DNA from 4 places in the Rummeliibacillus sp. JY-2-4R genome. Region 2 is predicted to be linked to each of the others. Evidence: a T-box and tRNA genes for the amino acid it is inferred to sense, from the RefSeq annotation. Region 2 holds a T-box; the other regions hold tRNA genes.
What was found. The T-box of region 2 lies ahead of alaS (alanine--tRNA ligase). A T-box ahead of a tRNA ligase gene usually reads a tRNA of that ligase, here a tRNA-Ala.
Positions count from the first base shown of each region.

Region 1: it has a tRNA-Ala gene. The T-box ahead of alaS (alanine--tRNA ligase) is inferred to sense a tRNA for this amino acid. The anticodon was not compared.
Region 3: it has a tRNA-Ala gene. The T-box ahead of alaS (alanine--tRNA ligase) is inferred to sense a tRNA for this amino acid. The anticodon was not compared.
Region 4: it has a tRNA-Ala gene. The T-box ahead of alaS (alanine--tRNA ligase) is inferred to sense a tRNA for this amino acid. The anticodon was not compared.

Region 1 is NZ_CM132623.1:3,094,846-3,100,074, reverse strand. It holds rRNA gene ACWV26_RS15215 (23S ribosomal RNA) at 1-806, shown strand, start outside; rRNA gene rrf (5S ribosomal RNA) at 933-1,049, shown strand; tRNA gene ACWV26_RS15205 (tRNA-Val) at 1,059-1,134, shown strand; tRNA gene ACWV26_RS15200 (tRNA-Thr) at 1,144-1,219, shown strand; tRNA gene ACWV26_RS15195 (tRNA-Lys) at 1,234-1,309, shown strand; tRNA gene ACWV26_RS15190 (tRNA-Leu) at 1,325-1,409, shown strand; tRNA gene ACWV26_RS15185 (tRNA-Gly) at 1,459-1,533, shown strand; tRNA gene ACWV26_RS15180 (tRNA-Leu) at 1,539-1,627, shown strand; tRNA gene ACWV26_RS15175 (tRNA-Arg) at 1,665-1,741, shown strand; tRNA gene ACWV26_RS15170 (tRNA-Pro) at 1,745-1,821, shown strand; tRNA gene ACWV26_RS15165 (tRNA-Ala) at 1,836-1,911, shown strand; tRNA gene ACWV26_RS15160 (tRNA-Met) at 1,943-2,016, shown strand; tRNA gene ACWV26_RS15155 (tRNA-Ile) at 2,024-2,100, shown strand; tRNA gene ACWV26_RS15150 (tRNA-Ser) at 2,110-2,202, shown strand; tRNA gene ACWV26_RS15145 (tRNA-Met) at 2,223-2,299, shown strand; tRNA gene ACWV26_RS15140 (tRNA-Asp) at 2,304-2,380, shown strand; tRNA gene ACWV26_RS15135 (tRNA-Phe) at 2,409-2,484, shown strand; tRNA gene ACWV26_RS15130 (tRNA-Gly) at 2,489-2,562, shown strand; tRNA gene ACWV26_RS15125 (tRNA-Ile) at 2,568-2,644, shown strand; tRNA gene ACWV26_RS15120 (tRNA-Asn) at 2,654-2,730, shown strand; tRNA gene ACWV26_RS15115 (tRNA-Ser) at 2,734-2,824, shown strand; tRNA gene ACWV26_RS15110 (tRNA-Glu) at 2,829-2,900, shown strand; gene ACWV26_RS15105 (CarD family transcriptional regulator) at 3,132-3,632, opposite strand; gene ACWV26_RS15100 (MarR family winged helix-turn-helix transcriptional regulator) at 3,868-4,299, shown strand; gene ACWV26_RS15095 (N-acetyltransferase family protein) at 4,418-4,912, opposite strand; gene ACWV26_RS15090 (MerR family transcriptional regulator) at 5,125-5,229, shown strand, end outside.
Region 2 is NZ_CM132623.1:2,741,412-2,746,640, reverse strand. It holds gene mnmA (tRNA 2-thiouridine(34) synthase MnmA) at 1-44, shown strand, start outside; gene ACWV26_RS13485 (tetratricopeptide repeat protein) at 59-718, shown strand; gene recD2 (SF1B family DNA helicase RecD2) at 739-3,222, shown strand; T-box leader at 3,313-3,518, shown strand; gene alaS (alanine--tRNA ligase) at 3,568-5,229, shown strand, end outside.
Region 3 is NZ_CM132623.1:324,694-329,922, reverse strand. It holds gene ACWV26_RS01640 (YolD-like family protein) at 294-629, opposite strand; gene ACWV26_RS01635 (Y-family DNA polymerase) at 658-1,914, opposite strand; tRNA gene ACWV26_RS01630 (tRNA-Glu) at 2,114-2,185, opposite strand; tRNA gene ACWV26_RS01625 (tRNA-Asn) at 2,190-2,266, opposite strand; tRNA gene ACWV26_RS01620 (tRNA-Ile) at 2,276-2,352, opposite strand; tRNA gene ACWV26_RS01615 (tRNA-Gly) at 2,358-2,431, opposite strand; tRNA gene ACWV26_RS01610 (tRNA-Phe) at 2,436-2,511, opposite strand; tRNA gene ACWV26_RS01605 (tRNA-Asp) at 2,540-2,616, opposite strand; tRNA gene ACWV26_RS01600 (tRNA-Met) at 2,620-2,696, opposite strand; tRNA gene ACWV26_RS01595 (tRNA-Ser) at 2,717-2,809, opposite strand; tRNA gene ACWV26_RS01590 (tRNA-Met) at 2,818-2,891, opposite strand; tRNA gene ACWV26_RS01585 (tRNA-Ala) at 2,915-2,990, opposite strand; tRNA gene ACWV26_RS01580 (tRNA-Pro) at 3,016-3,089, opposite strand; tRNA gene ACWV26_RS01575 (tRNA-Arg) at 3,094-3,170, opposite strand; tRNA gene ACWV26_RS01570 (tRNA-Leu) at 3,210-3,298, opposite strand; tRNA gene ACWV26_RS01565 (tRNA-Gly) at 3,304-3,378, opposite strand; tRNA gene ACWV26_RS01560 (tRNA-Leu) at 3,429-3,513, opposite strand; tRNA gene ACWV26_RS01555 (tRNA-Lys) at 3,533-3,605, opposite strand; tRNA gene ACWV26_RS01550 (tRNA-Thr) at 3,622-3,697, opposite strand; tRNA gene ACWV26_RS01545 (tRNA-Val) at 3,709-3,784, opposite strand; rRNA gene rrf (5S ribosomal RNA) at 3,794-3,910, opposite strand; rRNA gene ACWV26_RS01535 (23S ribosomal RNA) at 3,979-5,229, opposite strand, start outside.
Region 4 is NZ_CM132623.1:210,211-215,439, reverse strand. It holds gene ACWV26_RS01060 (LysR family transcriptional regulator) at 1-347, shown strand, start outside; gene trhA (PAQR family membrane homeostasis protein TrhA) at 474-1,115, opposite strand; tRNA gene ACWV26_RS01050 (tRNA-Glu) at 1,466-1,537, opposite strand; tRNA gene ACWV26_RS01045 (tRNA-Asn) at 1,542-1,618, opposite strand; tRNA gene ACWV26_RS01040 (tRNA-Ile) at 1,628-1,704, opposite strand; tRNA gene ACWV26_RS01035 (tRNA-Tyr) at 1,713-1,796, opposite strand; tRNA gene ACWV26_RS01030 (tRNA-Thr) at 1,803-1,878, opposite strand; tRNA gene ACWV26_RS01025 (tRNA-Phe) at 1,888-1,963, opposite strand; tRNA gene ACWV26_RS01020 (tRNA-Asp) at 1,991-2,067, opposite strand; tRNA gene ACWV26_RS01015 (tRNA-Ser) at 2,079-2,171, opposite strand; tRNA gene ACWV26_RS01010 (tRNA-Ala) at 2,192-2,267, opposite strand; tRNA gene ACWV26_RS01005 (tRNA-Pro) at 2,290-2,366, opposite strand; tRNA gene ACWV26_RS01000 (tRNA-Arg) at 2,371-2,447, opposite strand; tRNA gene ACWV26_RS00995 (tRNA-Gly) at 2,490-2,564, opposite strand; tRNA gene ACWV26_RS00990 (tRNA-Leu) at 2,580-2,661, opposite strand; tRNA gene ACWV26_RS00985 (tRNA-Lys) at 2,678-2,753, opposite strand; tRNA gene ACWV26_RS00980 (tRNA-Val) at 2,766-2,841, opposite strand; rRNA gene rrf (5S ribosomal RNA) at 2,849-2,965, opposite strand; rRNA gene ACWV26_RS00970 (23S ribosomal RNA) at 3,034-5,229, opposite strand, start outside.

The sequences.
Region 1 (5,229 bases), 350 kb from region 2:
ATTTTGGTACAGCTTGTACAGGATAGGTAGGAGCCTGAGATACCGGAGCGCCAGCTTCGGTGGAGGCGTCCTTGGGATACTACCCCAGCTGTATTGAAATTCTAACCCGTACCCCTATATCGGGGTAGGAGACAGTGTCAGGCGGACAGTTTGACTGGGGCGGTCGCCTCCTAAAGAGTAACGGAGGCGCCCAAAGGTTCCCTCAGAATGGTTGGAAATCATTCGCAGAGTGTAAAGGCACAAGGGAGCTTGACTGCGAGACCTACAAGTCGAGCAGGGTCGAAAGACGGGCTTAGTGATCCGGTGGTTCCGCATGGAAGGGCCATCGCTCAACGGATAAAAGCTACCCCGGGGATAACAGGCTTATCTCCCCCAAGAGTCCACATCGACGGGGAGGTTTGGCACCTCGATGTCGGCTCATCGCATCCTGGGGCTGTAGTCGGTCCCAAGGGTTGGGCTGTTCGCCCATTAAAGCGGTACGCGAGCTGGGTTCAGAACGTCGTGAGACAGTTCGGTCCCTATCCGTCGTGGGCGTAGGAAATTTGAGAGGAGCTGTCCTTAGTACGAGAGGACCGGGATGGACACACCGCTGGTGTACCAGTTGTTCTGCCAAGAGCATCGCTGGGTAGCTATGTGTGGACGGGATAAGTGCTGAAAGCATCTAAGCATGAAGCCCCCCTCAAGATGAGATTTCCCATTACGCAAGTAAGTAAGATCCCTTGAAGACGACAAGGTAGATAGGTTCGAGGTGGAAGTGTGGTGACACATGGAGCTGACGAATACTAATAGATCGAGGACTTAACCAAACGTTATTTTAAGAACTTCAATGAAAGTTTATCCAGTTTTGAAAGAATAAGGAACTTTTAAAAAGGTTCTTGACTTTTAATTATAATAATGGTAAAATTATTCTTGTCCTTAAGAAAACCAAATAGTCTAGTAATGATGGCAAAGAGGTCACACCTGTTCCCATGCCGAACACAGAAGTTAAGCTCTTTAGCGCCAATGGTAGTTGGGGGCTGTCCCCCTGCGAGAGTAGGACGTTGCTAGGCTGTACATATGGAGGATTAGCTCAGCTGGGAGAGCATCTGCCTTACAAGCAGAGGGTCGGCGGTTCGATCCCGTCATCCTCCACCATTTAACATTGCCGGTGTAGCTCAGTTGGTAGAGCAACTGACTTGTAATCAGTAGGTCGAGGGTTCGACTCCTTTCGCCGGCACCATGGATTTTCTTAATGAGTCATTAGCTCAGTTGGTAGAGCATCTGACTTTTAATCAGAGGGTCGCTGGTTCGAATCCTGCATGACTCACCATTTTAATTAAACTTAGCGGGTGTGGCGGAATTGGCAGACGCACTAGACTTAGGATCTAGCGCCGCAAGGCGTGGGGGTTCGACTCCCTTCACCCGCACCATTTATTTTAAAACTTTATAATTGCCAGATTTAAAAAACTTAAAGCATATGCGGAAGTAGTTCAGTGGTAGAACATCACCTTGCCAAGGTGGGGGTCGCGGGTTCGAACCCCGTCTTCCGCTCCAAATATGCCGGGGTGGCGGAACTGGCAGACGCACAGGACTTAAAATCCTGCGGTAGGTGACTACCGTACCGGTTCGATTCCGGTCCTCGGCACCATCTGTTATAGTAAGCAATGAACAAATAATTATAATATGCGCCCATAGCTCAACTGGATAGAGCGTCTGACTACGGATCAGAAGGTTGTGGATTCGACTTCTGCTGGGCGCACCATTTCGGGAAGTAGCTCAGCTTGGTAGAGCACTTGGTTTGGGACCAAGGGGTCGCAGGTTCGAATCCTGTCTTCCCGACCATTTAAAATTATATTGGGGCCTTAGCTCAGCTGGGAGAGCGCCTGCCTTGCACGCAGGAGGTCAGCGGTTCGATCCCGCTAGGCTCCACCAATTATATATTTAAATCAACAATTATTATCATGGCGGCCTAGCTCAGCTGGCTAGAGCGTACGGTTCATACCCGTAAGGTCGGGGGTTCGATCCCCTCGGCCGCCATATTTAAGGACCTTTAGCTCAGTTGGTTAGAGCAGACGGCTCATAACCGTCCGGTCGCAGGTTCGAGTCCTGCAAGGTCCACCATATTTATTAGGAGGAATACCCAAGTCTGGCTGAAGGGATCGGTCTTGAAAACCGACAGGCGGGTCAAACCGCGCGGGGGTTCGAATCCCTCTTCCTCCTCCATTTAAACTTTATAATATTATCGCGGGGTGGAGCAGTTCGGTAGCTCGTCGGGCTCATAACCCGAAGGTCACAGGTTCAAATCCTGTCCCCGCAACCAAAATGGTCCGGTAGTTCAGCTGGTTAGAATGCCTGCCTGTCACGCAGGAGGTCGCGGGTTCGAGTCCCGTCCGGACCGCCATTTTTTTAATAATCTATTAATTTATTGTGGGTCGGTAGCTCAGTTGGTAGAGCATTAGATTGAAGCTCTAAGTGTCGGCAGTTCGATTCTGTCCCGACCCACCATAATGCGGGTGTAGTTTAGTGGTAAAACCACAGCCTTCCAAGCTGTTGTCGGGAGTTCGATTCTCCTCACCCGCTCCATTTATGGGCCTATAGCTCAGCTGGTTAGAGCGCACGCCTGATAAGCGTGAGGTCGATGGTTCGAGTCCATTTAGGCCCACCATTTAATTATTCCGAAGTAGCTCAGTTGGTAGTAGCATCTGACTGTTAATCAGAGGGTCGCAGGTTCGAGTCCTGCCTTCGGAGCCATATGGAGAAGTACTCAAGTGGCTGAAGAGGCGCCCCTGCTAAGGGTGTAGGTCGGGTAACCGGCGCGAGGGTTCAAATCCCTCCTTCTCCGCCATGTTGGCCCCTTGGTCAAGCGGTTAAGACACCGCCCTTTCACGGCGGTAACACGAGTTCGAATCTCGTAGGGGTCATATTAAAATCCTTCAGAATTAAATTTCTGAAGGATTTTTTTTATCGATTTTGATAATATCAATTTTGATAGAATTCTCCTCACTAAAAAAACAATACACTAACCTCTCAAAAAATATTTCTTATTTTTATACACAAGAAAAGACGTACTTCTTTTTTGAAATACGCCGATAATCTATAAAGTATTTAATTTTTGTTTTGTGTTTCTAAGATATAGGTAGCCTGCGCGAGATTTATAAAGACTCCGCAATCATCTTGTCAACTCGTTTTACGATCGCATCAAAGGAAGTATTCAAAGGCAATGCAATATCTTTAAATAATATATTTTTGACTTGGGTTAAAAGTTTGGAGTCTTGATCATGCATTTTCTTATTGATACTTTTAAGTTCTCGTTCTTTTCTCATTAAGCTATTTAGCATTTTCGCAATTTCCTTGCGATCTCCACTTTTAATAATTCCATGGAATTCCTTATTACGTTGTTTTGTATCGTCATTCCAATCAATCTCAGGTTCTTTAAATAACTGCAAAACTTCTTCGGATTGTTCTTTATCTAATGTCTTTAGCATTACTACTGAATCATTATCAACCGGGGTACTAATTTTCAAATTAGCCGCTGAAAGAGGATGCAATACATAATAGGTTTTTGTCACATCGGAAAAAGTCTTTTCACAAATATCATCAATTTGGCATAACCCGTGTTCTGAATAGATAATTACGTCTCCAATTTCAAACATCGCATTTGCTCCTCTATTTTTAAATTATCAACCTAGTTTACAAAATTAATTATACACCTTATAAAAATTTTGTCAACTTAATTGACAATGGTTGCTCACTTTTATATAGTAATATTCGAAAGAATTGGACTCAAAAACTTCAACATTAAACTTAGAACTAAATGGACCTTTCATCAAATATAGACAGTAAAATTGAAACCTACTTGAAAAGTAAAAACTGAGAGGAGTGAGGAGTATGTTAGATTCTAAAATTCAACATTTGGACTTAGTAAATCTATTAAGTGAACGCCTATTTCAAGTGCGTAATGCTACTGAGAAATTATGGAGTGATCAAAGCGACTTATATATCTCAAATTCTGAATGGTTTATTATGTCTAAAATCTATAAAGAACCACAAACTATTGCTTACGTATCCAAACATGTTAATTTTTCCAGACAAGCTACTCATAAATTCGTCAAAAGACTTGAAGCGAATGGATTAATCGAGATTCGTAACGTAGAAAACAATAAGAAAGAGAAAAGTTTACATTTAACTAAGTTAGGTGAAGAATGTTTCGAAAAAAACGAAGCATTAAAAACAACAATAGAGAAAGAGCTAGCAGAGAGAATCGGAATTGAGAATATCTCAGTTCTAAAAGAAATTTTAAAATTAGATTGGAGGTTATAAACACTATCTTTCGGTGAAGAAGGTGTTTATAACACGATACCATCAATTACTCGTATTACCAAAAAGTAATAAGGCAAGTATCGTGTTAATTGGAAAGTTAACTAAAAAGTTGTTACTATCAGATTAACTTTGCCATGTAATATTCATCTACATACTCCCCATCAATTAATAATGAGTCATGTTTTACTCCCTCTATGGCGTATCCCATTTTTTTATAAAGATTTACTGCAGGTGTATTTTGGGTGATGACAGTCAACTCTAATCGATGAAACCCTTTAGATTTTGCCCATTTGTGCACATGTACAAAAAGGGATTTCCCAACACCTTTTCCTCTCATATTGCTATGTACACCAATAACGATATAAGCTCTGTGTGAAATTCTCTTTGGTGAATCACCTTGTACAATCAAATACCCAACTATTTGATTCTGTTCACTTGCAACAAATAATGCAGAATTTGCTTTATTACTTATCATTTCAATGAATTTTGTGAATGGTTCTTTGCTTACTTTTCGTTCTCCTGGTCCAAATAACATTAAGTTTGAGCTTTCGGCATCTTGCATTACTTGAATGATTTCTTGAGCATCATGGATTGTGGCATGTCTTATTTGCATTTTAACTCTCCCTTCTAAATTGTTATCTACAATATTTATTCAACTCCTTACAGCAAAACCCTTGATTTCTATAAAAAAGATGATTTTTTAAATATAATATGAATTTAGTTTATATGTTGTGGTCATAATAAAAAAATCAGAAAATAACTTTTAAAAATAGATTGACCTTCACGTTACGTCAAACTTTATATTTGTATATGGAGGTGAGTGAAGTGGAGTATACGATACAGCAACTTGCGAAACTCTCTGGAGTGTCGGCTAGAACATTACGATATTATGATGAAATTGACTTACTTAAGCCTAAAACGCTAAGTGAT
Region 2 (5,229 bases):
ATGAAGTATTTAAAAATAGTGAAAAATTAACATATGTTGGGTAACAGAGGTGAAACAATTGAATTTTAACGATGAAGGCGTAAAAGCCATTCAAGAAAAACGTTTCGAAGATGCTGCTAAAGCATTTACACAAGCAATTGAGGAAAGTCCAGATGATCCCGTAGGTTACATTAATTTTGGTAATCTTCTAGCTTCAATGGATGATATCGAGAGAGCCGAACGATTTTTCCAAAAAGCAATAACATTAGATGAAAATGCTGCAACTGCCTATTACGGACTAGCTAATTTATATTATAATTCTGAACGCTTTTTAGAAGCTGCAAAACTATACGAACGTTCCATTCGTCAAGGCATTGAAGGAGCAGATGCATACTACATGCTTGGTAAGAGTTTTGAACATGAAGGTCAACCGAAATTAGGGCTGCCTTATATGCAACGTGCAGCTGAACTAGCACCCAATGATTTACAAATACGTTTAGCTTATGGCATTTTGCTTTGTACATTAGAGTTATTTGAACAAGCGGAAATAGAATTACGATATGTCATCGACAAAGATTGGAATAACGCTGATGCACACTATAACTTAGGTGTGTTATTTGCCGTTTCCACTGAACGAATTGATGATGCTATGTATCATTTAAAACAAGCATTTACATTACAACCTGAATTTGAACAAGCACGTTATATTCATGATATGCTTGCGATGAAAAAGAACTAATTTGAAAGAAGGCGACAGAGTTGACTGAAAATTTATCATTATTTAATGACGAACAACAATTTATTGTTGGTCGACCTGTTGTCACTATATTTCATAACGCTCAAAATCTATTTTCTATTGTGAAATTGAAAATCCAAGAAACAAATACAGATTATAAAGAAAGAGAAATAATCGTAACTGGTTATTTTCCAAAAGTTTCTGAGGAATCTATGTATCGATATACAGGTCAATTAAAGCAACATCCAAAATACGGCCTCCAGTTTCAAGCTAATACTTTTGAAAAAGAGATTCCAGCTACTGAAACTGGGGTCGTTCAATATTTGGCTAGTGATTTATTTCCTGGTATTGGTCATCGAACTGCAGAAACAATTGTGAAAAAGCTTGGCCCCAATGCAATCAAGGTGATTATTGAAAATCCAGATGCATTAGATGATATTCCTCGATTAAAGGAAGACAAAAAGCAAACTCTCCGCTCTGTGCTTGAACAAAACCTTGGGCTCGATCGTATTATGATTCAATTAAATGAATGGGGATTTGGTGCTCAAATAGCTGTTAAAATTTATCAAACTTATGAAGGCGAGACCCTGCAAATCCTACAGAAGAATCCCTATCGTTTGATAGAAGATATAGAAGGAATTGGATTCCAACGTGCAGATGAGCTAGGAGCAAAATTACATATCACTGGGAATCATCCTGATCGCATAAAGGCTGCTATTTTGCATCTATTAAATGCTGCAGCATTATCTGAAGGACATGTTTTTTTAGATGCGAGAGAAGTTATACCCCAAGCAAAAAAATTATTAGAATCCAGTCAACTTTGCTCAATCGAATATGATGATATTTCAAAATGTATTATTGAACTTGGAGAAGATGGAAAAGTGTGTGGTGAAGAGACAAGGATTTATATGCCTTCTCTATACTACTCTGAAATAGGAATTGCGACGAAAATCACTGAATTAGCGCAAAAAAACAAAGAGCATTCAGCGTTTCCCTCATCTGAAATTCGCAAACATATAGGTGATGCAGAAGAACGCTTCGGGGTATCTTATGCTGAAACGCAAATTGAGGCGATTGAAACTGCGATTAATTCGGCTGTGATGATTTTAACAGGTGGCCCTGGTACCGGTAAAACTACGGTTGTTAGAGGAATCGTCGATGTCTATGCAGAATTGCACGGGTTATCGCTTAATCCTAAAGACTATGCTGCAAAAGACGAAGACTTCCCAATTGTACTTGTAGCACCAACAGGTAGAGCTGCAAAAAGACTTAGCGAATCCACAGAATTACCTGCGATGACTATACACCGTTTACTAGGATTCACTGGCCAAGAAAAAGATGGAGATACAGAGCGAGAAGTAGCAGGTCGACTTATTATCGTAGATGAAATGTCTATGGTTGATACGTGGCTTGCCAATCAATTATTAAAGGCGCTGAATGATGATTGCCAAGTGATTTTCGTAGGAGACCAAGATCAGTTGCCACCTGTAGGGCCAGGTCAAGTGCTAAAGGATTTACTAGCATCAAAAGCTATTCCAACTGTTGAATTAAAAGACGTATACAGACAATCTGAAGGCTCCTCAATCATTGAATTAGCACATCAGATGAAACAAGGAATTGTGCCACAAGACTTAGCATTAAAAACAAGTGATCGTTCCTTTATACGAGCGAGTCAAGATCAAATAGCAAATGTGGTCGGTCAAGTTGTTAATAGCGCAATAAAAAAGGGCTTTTCTATTCATGACGTCCAAGTATTAGCGCCAATGTATAGGGGAAGTGCTGGAATTGATGCTCTGAATAAAATGTTACAAGAGCTGATTAACCCCAAAAAGAGTGAAAAAACCAAGGAAATCGCATTTGGTGACACCATTTATCGTATTGGAGATAAAGTGCTTCAACTAGTCAATCAGCCGAATAATAATGTATTCAACGGTGATATGGGTGAAGTCATTTCCATTATTAAAGCAAAGGAAACGATTGAAAAAACAGATTTACTTGTCGTTTCTTTTGATGGTATTGAAGTTACTTACCAAAAGGGAGACTTAAATCAGCTAACCCTTGCTTACTGTTGTTCGATTCATAAATCGCAAGGTAGTGAGTTTCCAATGGTCATCATGCCAATTGTGCGTAGTTATTCTAAAATGTTAAGAAAAAATCTACTCTACACAGGTATAACACGAGCAAAGAATTTTTTAATACTCTGTGGAGAGCCAGATACTTTTGTATATGGATTCCAAAGAACAGATGATTTAGAGAGACATACAACATTAAGTGATCGATTAAATAATGAACAAACAGTAGAAACAATAGAAGCTAAAAAAACAGAACAGCATGATGAAGTAGAAAAAGTTCCTTCAACAAGGGTTGATGAACAATATGAAGATGAGGACCATGAGCTATCTGATGAAATGACAGCAATTCTTACTGTAGAAAATGTCAATTTCATACATCCAATGATTGGGATGAAGGGTATTAGTCCATATGATTTTATGGATGTAGATAATTGACAGATAAACTTTCATTTTTTAAAATAGGGTATAGTTAAAATTGGATAAATTTCGACTTTTAGCAAATGTACTATATTGAATTCCCTATAAAATAAAACGTTGATGGAAAAAAGTACTTTTAGGGGTGTGTTCAGAAAAAGGTTCCTTGGCTGTGAGAACCTTCACTAACCTTTTAGGAAAGCTCTTCCAGAGTGCAGTCAAAAACTGTCGTTTACCGCGTTAAGGTCAATTAAGAGATAATAGTGAAAACTATTATAATTTAGGGTGGTACCGCGAATTATTCCTTCGTCCCTGTTATCGTGCAGTGGATGAAGGTTTTTTATTGTATTTAAGGAGGAAAAAAACATGCAATCTGCAGAAATTCGTCGTAAATTCATTGAATTCTTCGAAGAAAAAAATCACAAACAAGAACCAAGTATGCCACTTGTTCCAATTAATGATAACTCATTACTTTGGATTAACTCAGGTGTTGCAACTTTAAAAAAATATTTTGATGGTTCTGTAATTCCTGAAAATCCACGTATTACAAATGCTCAAAAAGCAATTCGTACAAACGATATTGAAAACGTTGGGAAAACAGCACGACATCATACTTTTTTTGAAATGCTTGGTAACTTCTCAATTGGCGATTATTTTAAAAAAGAAGCTATTCATTTTGCATGGGAATTCTTAACAGATCCTAAATGGATGGGTTTTGATGGAGAAAAACTATCTATTACGATTCATCCTGAAGACCAAGAAGCATATGATATTTGGAAAAACGAAATTGGTATTCCAGAAGAACGTTTAATCCGTTTAGAAGGAAACTTCTGGGATATTGGTGAAGGTCCAAGTGGTCCAAATTCAGAAATTTTCTATGACCGTGGTGAAAAATACGGTAATGATTTAAATGATCCAGAACTATATCCAGGTGGGGAAAATGAACGTTATCTTGAAATTTGGAACCTAGTGTTCTCACAATTTAACCACAATCCTGATGGCACTTATACACCACTGCCAAAACAAAATATTGATACAGGTATGGGTTTAGAACGTATCACATCTGTTATTCAAAATGTACCGACAAACTTTGATACGGATCTATTTATGCCAATCATCGAAAAGATTGAAGAACTTGCAAATCGCAAATATAAACGCCCAGAAGAAATCGATTTAAGTGAAATCTTCGGCAGTGAAGAAGATATCAACACACCATTCAAAGTAATTGCTGACCATATCCGTACAGTAGCCTTTGCAATTGGTGATGGTGCACTTCCATCAAATGAAGGTCGTGGTTATGTATTACGTCGTTTATTACGTCGTGCTGTACGTTACGCAAAACAAATTGGTATTGAAAAACCATTTATGTATGAACTAGTGCCAACAGTTGGCAATATCATGGTTGACTTCTACCCAGAAGTAAATGAAAAAGCGGAATTCATCGCTCGTGTAATTAAAAATGAAGAAGTTCGTTTCCATGAAACACTTCATGATGGCTTAGCTATTTTCAATGAAGTAGTAGAAGCACAAAAAGCAAAAGGAGAAACCATCATCCCAGGTAAAGATGCATTCCGTCTTTATGACACATTCGGCTTCCCTGTAGAACTTACAGAAGAATACGCAGCAGAAGTTGGCATGACTGTTGATGAAGATGGTTTCGATGCTGAAATGGAAGCTCAACGTGAACGTGCTCGTAATGCACGCCAAGATGTGGATTCTATGCATGTACAATCTGAAGTGCTAGCAAACTTAAAACAAGAAAGTACATTTGTAGGTTACGAAACATTAGAAACGCATACAGCTATCGCTGCAATGGTGATGGGAGGCCAAGAAGTAAAAACTGCTTCTGAAGGCGATGAAGTATTAGTAATCTTATCACAAACACCTTTCTACGCTGAAATGGGTGGACAAATTGCTGATCATGGTACCATTTCAAATGATTCATTTAAAGCATTTGTAAAAGACGTTCAAAAAGCGCCAAATGGTCAACCACTTCATACAGTTATTGTTGAATCTGGCGAAATGCAT
Region 3 (5,229 bases), 1.6 Mb from region 2:
TTTAAAATATTTTTCTCTTCTATATAAAAAATATATTCCCACTAATTTATACATTACAAGTATTGTTTGAAATGAGATTGCATGCTTCGTTTAGGAAACCGAGTCACTTCTTTTGTGTCTGCATCCCTTTGCTAACTTTTTCTAGCGGCACGATATCTCGGTGTCCTTAATCCTTGGATAGGTATTTAGTACACTAAAAATTGCTAATTGAAATTAAATTAAAAATATCATTAACTATTACTTCAACTTTTCCATGACTAGCCTTACTACTATTGAATATTGAATTGTGTCTTCTAATCAAATATTCGAACATGAAGGATTAATTCTGCTTCAATCCAGCTCGTTTGGCTTTTTATTATATTATACAGACATAGTTTTTTATCTTCGTTGTTGAGCGCTGTGATGATTCCTCTGTACTCAGTACTTGCCTGCTGATGCCAAACTTCTAGTAGTACTTCTTTCTGACCACAATATGCTTGCATGAGTTCTTCTCCTAATGCTTGCAATGTCCATTCGTCATATATCGGCTTCGCAATTTGCTTTGTCTCCTGTTGCCAGTTTCGCAGTCTTTGTACATGTTCTGGTAACATCATAGCCGTCCACTTAATATTCCCACGATCTCTTAACATATAGGATACCTCCTTTTGTAAGTTCCAATTACTTCTTATGACCTCCGAGCAATTGGGAGCGCTTCACTGCTGTTCCTGCATTTGTATACGATACTGCTCGCAACACCGCTGTTGAGCCATAATGTGTTCGGAGGTGATCCATTGCAGCACCAAGCTTACGGCGCTTCCAGCGGGATGTATCAAAAAAGCTGAGCTGCATAGAATGTTCTGATTCTAATTTTGTTATACTAACACTTATTTGGCGCACTGGGCGTTCATTGTACTGTTCGCTTAATATTTGCTGACAAACGTGATAAATAGCCATCGTATCATTGGTGGCTTCATCAATTGTATGTGAACGCTGAAAACCTCCTCCAAAGGCATTTTTACTATAAGCAATACCTAATGTGATTGTACGCCCTACTTTATAGGCTTCTCGTGCTCTTCTCGCCACATCTTCACACATTTCCAGGAGCACTGCGAGCACTTCCTTTTTAGTGTTATAATCGCGCATTAATATTTGGCTCTTACCATAACTAATTTGCCCTTCTACAAGTGGTGCTTCGCCTACCTTTGACAAATCAATTCCCCATGCATGATGATAAAGTTGATTGCCCATAATGCCGAATCTCTTTTCTAATGTCGCTAAATCAGCGTGAGCCAAATCTCCAACAGAGAAAATCCCCATATTGTTCAGCGTACGTTCTGTTCGATGTCCGATCCCCCACATCTTCGACAAAGGTGTAACAGGCCATAGCTTTCTTTCCACATCTTCAAAGTCCCATTTAGCGAAACCCGTTTTTTTTGCATCTAAATCAAGAGCAAGCTTTGCCAAAAGCATATTCGGTCCCATTCCTACAGTGCTTGGTATTTCAAATTGCCGATAAAGTTCTTCTTGGATTTTGTGTGCTGTTTCAACCGGATCTCCCCACAGTTTCTCTGTCCCTGTGAGATCAACAAAACTTTCATCAATGCTATATACATGAATTGCTTCCTTTGGTACATAGCTATGAAGTAGCTTTGTAATTTCGACGGACATGCGGACAAAGTATTCCATCTTTGGTTCAAACAAATGAATATCTGGATGCTTCGGTATTTCATAAACCCTTGTTCCTGTCTTCACTTGAAATCGTTTTTTCATAAGCGGAGAAGCAGCAAGAACAATACTACCTTTTTGCTGAAAATTCCCTACAACAGCGATGGCCTCTTTTAGTACATCCAAATGAGCCCAAGATGCCATACAACTAGCATAAAAGCATTTCATATCTACACACATAATCGACCTTCTCGGCATATTCTCATACATCTATAGCACCTCCAAAAAGAACATTTGTTCTTATTTTAAAATGAGATACATGAGATGACAAGTGGGAAGTAGTGTTTTTCCAACAATTGGCGATAACAGGAGATTATACAATCAGAGAAGTTATAATCGAATTTACATACATACATTAAAAATAAAAAAATCCTTTAGAATCAAAATGATTCTAAAGGATTTTTAAGTATGACCCCTACGAGATTCGAACTCGTGTTACCGCCGTGAAAGGGCGGTGTCTTAACCGCTTGACCAAGGGGCCAATATGGCTCCGAAGGCAGGACTCGAACCTGCGACCCTCTGATTAACAGTCAGATGCTGCTACCAACTGAGCTACTTCGGAATAATTAAATGGTGGGCCTAAATGGACTCGAACCATCGACCTCACGCTTATCAGGCGTGCGCTCTAACCAGCTGAGCTATAGGCCCATAAATGGAGCGGGTGAGGAGAATCGAACTCCCGACAACAGCTTGGAAGGCTGTGGTTTTACCACTAAACTACACCCGCATTATGGTGGGTCGGGACAGAATCGAACTGCCGACACTTAGAGCTTCAATCTAATGCTCTACCAACTGAGCTACCGACCCACAATAATATATTAAATCATTTATAGAATGGCGGTCCGGACGGGACTCGAACCCGCGACCTCCTGCGTGACAGGCAGGCATTCTAACCAGCTGAACTACCGGACCATTTGGTTGCGGGGACAGGATTTGAACCTGTGACCTTCGGGTTATGAGCCCGACGAGCTACCGAACTGCTCCACCCCGCGATAATATTATAAAGTTTAAATGGAGGAGGAAGAGGGATTCGAACCCCCGCGCGGTTTGACCCGCCTGTCGGTTTTCAAGACCGATCCCTTCAGCCAGACTTGGGTATTCCTCCAGAGTTTATGGCGGCCGAGGGGATCGAACCCCCGACCTTACGGGTATGAACCGTACGCTCTAGCCAGCTGAGCTAGGCCGCCATAATATAATTTAAATATAAAATTGGTGGAGCCTAGCGGGATCGAACCGCTGACCTCCTGCGTGCAAGGCAGGCGCTCTCCCAGCTGAGCTAAGGCCCCAAAGATCTTAAATATTATGAAATAATCGGGAAGACAGGATTCGAACCTGCGACCCCTTGGTCCCAAACCAAGTGCTCTACCAAGCTGAGCTACTTCCCGGATATGGTGCGCCCAGCAGAAGTCGAATCCACAACCTTCTGATCCGTAGTCAGACGCTCTATCCAGTTGAGCTATGGGCGCATATTATACAATAGTCATTGTACATATGTTAAATAAAAATGGTGCCGAGGACCGGAATCGAACCGGTACGGTAGTCACCTACCGCAGGATTTTAAGTCCTGTGCGTCTGCCAGTTCCGCCACCCCGGCATATTTGGAGCGGAAGACGGGGTTCGAACCCGCGACCCCCACCTTGGCAAGGTGATGTTCTACCACTGAACTACTTCCGCATATGCTTTACGTTTTTTTAAATCTGGCAATTATATAGTTTTAAAATAAATGGTGCGGGTGAAGGGAGTCGAACCCCCACGCCTTGCGGCGCTAGATCCTAAGTCTAGTGCGTCTGCCAATTCCGCCACACCCGCTAATATTTTATTAAAATGATGAGTCATGCAGGATTCGAACCAGCGACCCTCTGATTAAAAGTCAGATGCTCTACCAACTGAGCTAATGACTCATTTTAAAATAGAATATGGTGCCGGCGAAAGGAGTCGAACCCTCGACCTACTGATTACAAGTCAGTTGCTCTACCAACTGAGCTACACCGGCAAATTAAAATATGGTGGAGGATGACGGGATCGAACCGCCGACCCCCTGCTTGTAAGGCAGGTGCTCTCCCAGCTGAGCTAATCCTCCATATGTACAGCCTAGCAACGTCCTACTCTCGCAGGGGGACAGCCCCCAACTACCATTGGCGCTAAAGAGCTTAACTTCTGTGTTCGGCATGGGAACAGGTGTGACCTCTTTGCCATCATTACTAGACTATTTATAAAGAAAGAATTGTTCTTTCAAAACTGGATAAACTTTCATTGAAGTTCTTAAAATAACGTTTGGTTAAGTCCTCGATCTATTAGTATTCGTCAGCTCCATGTGTCACCACACTTCCACCTCGAACCTATCTACCTTGTCGTCTTCAAGGGATCTTACTTACTTGCGTAATGGGAAATCTCATCTTGAGGGGGGCTTCATGCTTAGATGCTTTCAGCACTTATCCCGTCCACACATAGCTACCCAGCGATGCTCTTGGCAGAACAACTGGTACACCAGCGGTGTGTCCATCCCGGTCCTCTCGTACTAAGGACAGCTCCTCTCAAATTTCCTACGCCCACGACGGATAGGGACCGAACTGTCTCACGACGTTCTGAACCCAGCTCGCGTACCGCTTTAATGGGCGAACAGCCCAACCCTTGGGACCGACTACAGCCCCAGGATGCGATGAGCCGACATCGAGGTGCCAAACCTCCCCGTCGATGTGGACTCTTGGGGGAGATAAGCCTGTTATCCCCGGGGTAGCTTTTATCCGTTGAGCGATGGCCCTTCCATGCGGAACCACCGGATCACTAAGCCCGTCTTTCGACCCTGCTCGACTTGTAGGTCTCGCAGTCAAGCTCCCTTGTGCCTTTACACTCTGCGAATGATTTCCAACCATTCTGAGGGAACCTTTGGGCGCCTCCGTTACTCTTTAGGAGGCGACCGCCCCAGTCAAACTGTCCGCCTGACACTGTCTCCTACCCCGATATAGGGGTACGGGTTAGAATTTCAATACAGCTGGGGTAGTATCCCAAGGACGCCTCCACCGAAGCTGGCGCTCCGGTATCTCAGGCTCCTACCTATCCTGTACAAGCTGTACCAAAATTCAATATCAGGCTACAGTAAAGCTCCACGGGGTCTTTCCGTCCTGTCGCGGGTAACCTGCATCTTCACAGGTACTATAATTTCACCGAGTCTCTCGTTGAGACAGTGCCCAGATCGTTACGCCTTTCGTGCGGGTCGGAACTTACCCGACAAGGAATTTCGCTACCTTAGGACCGTTATAGTTACGGCCGCCGTTTACTGGGGCTTCGGTTCTCACCTTCGCTTACGCTAAGCAATCCCCTTAACCTTCCAGCACCGGGCAGGCGTCAGCCCCTATACGTCACCTTACGGTTTTGCAGAGACCTGTGTTTTTGCTAAACAGTCGCCTGGGCCTATTCACTGCGGCTCTCTCGGGCTTGCACCCTACTAGAGCACCCCTTCTCCCGAAGTTACGGGGTCATTTTGCCGAGTTCCTTAACGAGAGTTCTCTCGCTCACCTTAGGATT
Region 4 (5,229 bases), 1.5 Mb from region 2:
ATCGTGAATCATTGGCTATTAGCGAATTAAAAGATGATAACTTCATCCTCTTTTCAACTGATTTCACCCTACATGATTCAGTAATCAATGCATGCAAAGAAAATGGGTTTGTACCAAACGTATCGTACGAAACTTCACAATGGGATTTAATAATTGAACTAATCGCTGCTAAAATGGGAGTTGCACTTTTACCAAAATCTATTTTTTTCAAACAAAATAATCCTCATATTAAGATGATTCCTATTAGAGGAGACCCCTTCCTCTGGAATCTTTGTATCATTACTAAAAAAGATGCTTATCAATCATTTGCTACAAGAGAATTACTTAAAATGCTTATTGGCAACTAGCCGAGGAATTAATGAAATAATAAAAAGAAGAAAAAAGCTCTTACCTATTCGGTAAGAGCTCCATTGTTAATATATGATATTGTTGTTAATTCAAATGTCTTCTATAAAACTTAACTCAGCATAATATCAGATATAAAAATAAATACTAGCAAACATTGCTGCGCATCCCGCTAAAACAAATACATGCCAAATTGCATGATTATATGGGATACGTTTATTCTTATAAAAATAAGTTCCTGCTGTATAAAATAATCCCCCTAGTAACAATACCAAAAAGCCTTTTCCCGTGATATGTGCTACAAGTGGTTTATATGCGAAAATTATGAGCCAACCCATTCCGATGTAAACAATTAACGATAAGGTCTTAAACCGATAAACAAAGAATATCTTCATCACCATACCAATAATCGTTAGAATCCATACAATCCAGAAGATTGTCCATCCTATTTTTCCACCCACCGCCACAAGTGCAATCGGTGCATATGTACCTGCAATTAATAAGAAAATCGAGCAATGATCCATCTTTTTAAAAAAGCTTTTGTGTGTGGGAACACTATGGTAAAGGGTTGAACTTAAAAATAACATCATCATAGAAATACCAAAAACAATATAGCTAAATAATTCAATTTCTGATCCAGTCTGATTCGCCTTTGTAACAAGTAAAAATAATCCCGGAAATGCTAGCAAGAAAGCAATACCATGTGTAAGTGCATTCCAAAACTCTTCTTTTTTACTATAACTATTTTCTATATTTACAACTTGCGTCATCTAATCACACCCTTCATTTCTATTATTCAATATTTTAGATAGTGGAAATAGTATACCTTGTCATTGATAAAATATGACAAATATAATGTTATCCATTTAGATATCAACAATTGTTCGATTCTTTGCAAATAGCTGACTGTTGTCTATGAATGAATTTTGTTCTGGAAATTATACCCACATATTATTGACCATTAAACCATTTCCTTGGCCAGCATGAATACCCTTGATATTCTTTAAAAATTTCAACAAGCCAGACCAATTTTGACTTTCATTACCGATGAATAGACTATAGATGGCGTTAAAAATAAAAAATCCTTTAGAATCAAATTGATTCTAAAGGATTATAAGTATGACCCCTACGAGATTCGAACTCGTGTTACCGCCGTGAAAGGGCGGTGTCTTAACCGCTTGACCAAGGGGCCAATATGGCTCCGAAGGCAGGACTCGAACCTGCGACCCTCTGATTAACAGTCAGATGCTGCTACCAACTGAGCTACTTCGGAATAATTAAATGGTGGGCCTAAATGGACTCGAACCATCGACCTCACGCTTATCAGGCGTGCGCTCTAACCAGCTGAGCTATAGGCCCATTATAAATGGTGGAGGGGGGCAGATTCGAACTGCCGAACCCGAAGGAGCGGATTTACAGTCCGCCGCGTTTAGCCTCTTCGCTACCCCTCCGAAAAATGGTGCCGGCGAAAGGAGTCGAACCCTCGACCTACTGATTACAAGTCAGTTGCTCTACCAACTGAGCTACACCGGCAAATTACTATGGTGGGTCGGGACAGAATCGAACTGCCGACACTTAGAGCTTCAATCTAATGCTCTACCAACTGAGCTACCGACCCATAATAATTTCATATATTTTAATTGAATGGCGGTCCGGACGGGACTCGAACCCGCGACCTCCTGCGTGACAGGCAGGCATTCTAACCAGCTGAACTACCGGACCAATTAATGATATGGAGGAGGAAGAGGGATTCGAACCCCCGCGCGGTTTGACCCGCCTGTCGGTTTTCAAGACCGATCCCTTCAGCCAGACTTGGGTATTCCTCCAAAAAAAAAACAATATAAATTGGTGGAGCCTAGCGGGATCGAACCGCTGACCTCCTGCGTGCAAGGCAGGCGCTCTCCCAGCTGAGCTAAGGCCCCAAATATCTTAAATAATATGTAATGGTCGGGAAGACAGGATTCGAACCTGCGACCCCTTGGTCCCAAACCAAGTGCTCTACCAAGCTGAGCTACTTCCCGGATATGGTGCGCCCAGCAGAAGTCGAATCCACAACCTTCTGATCCGTAGTCAGACGCTCTATCCAGTTGAGCTATGGGCGCATATATATATCTTATTTTTTTAAAGTAAAGATTCATATAAATTGGAGCGGAAGACGGGGTTCGAACCCGCGACCCCCACCTTGGCAAGGTGATGTTCTACCACTGAACTACTTCCGCAAAATACATTAAAAATGCGGGTGAAGGGAGTCGAACCCCCACGCCTTGCGGCGCTAGATCCTAAGTCTAGTGCGTCTGCCAATTCCGCCACACCCGCTAATATTCAATTAAAATGGTGAGTCATGCAGGATTCGAACCAGCGACCCTCTGATTAAAAGTCAGATGCTCTACCAACTGAGCTAATGACTCATTTTAAATAAATGGTGGAGGATGACGGGATCGAACCGCCGACCCCCTGCTTGTAAGGCAGGTGCTCTCCCAGCTGAGCTAATCCTCCATTTATAGCCTAGCAACGTCCTACTCTCGCAGGGGGACAGCCCCCAACTACCATTGGCGCTAAAGAGCTTAACTTCTGTGTTCGGCATGGGAACAGGTGTGACCTCTTTGCCATCATTACTAGACTATTTATAAAGAAAGAATTGTTCTTTCAAAACTGGATAAACTTTCATTGAAGTTTCTAAAATAACGTTTGGTTAAGTCCTCGATCTATTAGTATTCGTCAGCTCCATGTGTCACCACACTTCCACCTCGAACCTATCTACCTTGTCGTCTTCAAGGGATCTTACTTACTTGCGTAATGGGAAATCTCATCTTGAGGGGGGCTTCATGCTTAGATGCTTTCAGCACTTATCCCGTCCACACATAGCTACCCAGCGATGCTCTTGGCAGAACAACTGGTACACCAGCGGTGTGTCCATCCCGGTCCTCTCGTACTAAGGACAGCTCCTCTCAAATTTCCTACGCCCACGACGGATAGGGACCGAACTGTCTCACGACGTTCTGAACCCAGCTCGCGTACCGCTTTAATGGGCGAACAGCCCAACCCTTGGGACCGACTACAGCCCCAGGATGCGATGAGCCGACATCGAGGTGCCAAACCTCCCCGTCGATGTGGACTCTTGGGGGAGATAAGCCTGTTATCCCCGGGGTAGCTTTTATCCGTTGAGCGATGGCCCTTCCATGCGGAACCACCGGATCACTAAGCCCGTCTTTCGACCCTGCTCGACTTGTAGGTCTCGCAGTCAAGCTCCCTTGTGCCTTTACACTCTGCGAATGATTTCCAACCATTCTGAGGGAACCTTTGGGCGCCTCCGTTACTCTTTAGGAGGCGACCGCCCCAGTCAAACTGTCCGCCTGACACTGTCTCCTACCCCGATATAGGGGTACGGGTTAGAATTTCAATACAGCTGGGGTAGTATCCCAAGGACGCCTCCACCGAAGCTGGCGCTCCGGTATCTCAGGCTCCTACCTATCCTGTACAAGCTGTACCAAAATTCAATATCAGGCTACAGTAAAGCTCCACGGGGTCTTTCCGTCCTGTCGCGGGTAACCTGCATCTTCACAGGTACTATAATTTCACCGAGTCTCTCGTTGAGACAGTGCCCAGATCGTTACGCCTTTCGTGCGGGTCGGAACTTACCCGACAAGGAATTTCGCTACCTTAGGACCGTTATAGTTACGGCCGCCGTTTACTGGGGCTTCGGTTCTCACCTTCGCTTACGCTAAGCAATCCCCTTAACCTTCCAGCACCGGGCAGGCGTCAGCCCCTATACGTCACCTTACGGTTTTGCAGAGACCTGTGTTTTTGCTAAACAGTCGCCTGGGCCTATTCACTGCGGCTCTCTCGGGCTTGCACCCTACTAGAGCACCCCTTCTCCCGAAGTTACGGGGTCATTTTGCCGAGTTCCTTAACGAGAGTTCTCTCGCTCACCTTAGGATTCTCTCCTCGACTACCTGTGTCGGTTTGCGGTACGGGCACCTCCTACCTCGCTAGAGGCTTTTCTTGACAGTGTGAAATCAGGAACTTCGCGGTAAACCGCTCGCCATCATAGCTCAACGTTATAGAGAGCGGATTTGCCTACTCTCACGCCTTACTATTTAGACGCACATAACCAACAGTGCGCTTACCCTATCCTACTGTGTCCCCCCATTACTCAAATGGTAGGGAGGTGGTACAGGAATATCAACCTGTTATCCATCGCCTACGCCTATCGGCCTCGGCTTAGGTCCCGACTAACCCTGAGAGGACGAGCCTTCCTCAGGAAACCTTAGTCATTCGGTGGATGGGATTCTCACCCATCTTTCGCTACTCATACCGGCATTCTCACTTCTAAGCGCTCCACCAGTCCTTCCGGTCTGACTTCACAGCACTTAGAACGCTCTCCTACCACAGACATCATAGATGTCTATCCACAGCTTCGGTGAATTGTTTAGCCCCGATACATTTTCGGCGCAGCGTCACTCGACCAGTGAGCTATTACGCACTCTTTAAATGGTGGCTGCTTCTGAGCCAACATCCTGGTTGTCTAAGCAACGTCACATCCTTTTCCACTTAACAATTACTTTGGGACCTTAGCTGGTGGTCTGGGCTGTTTCCCTTTTGACTACGGATCTTATCACTCGCAGTCTGACTCCCGTGCATAAATCATTGGCATTCGGAGTTTGTCTGAATTCGGTAATCCGGGATGGACCCCTAGTTCAAACAGTGCTCTACCTCCAAGATTCTCTATCACGAGGCTAGCCCTAAAGCTATTTCGGAGAGAACCAGCTATCTCCAAGTTCGATTGGAATTTCTCCGCTACCCACACCTCATCCCCGCACTTTTCAACGTGCGTGGGTTCGGGCCTCCAGTAAGTGTTACCTTACCTTCACCCTGGACATGGGT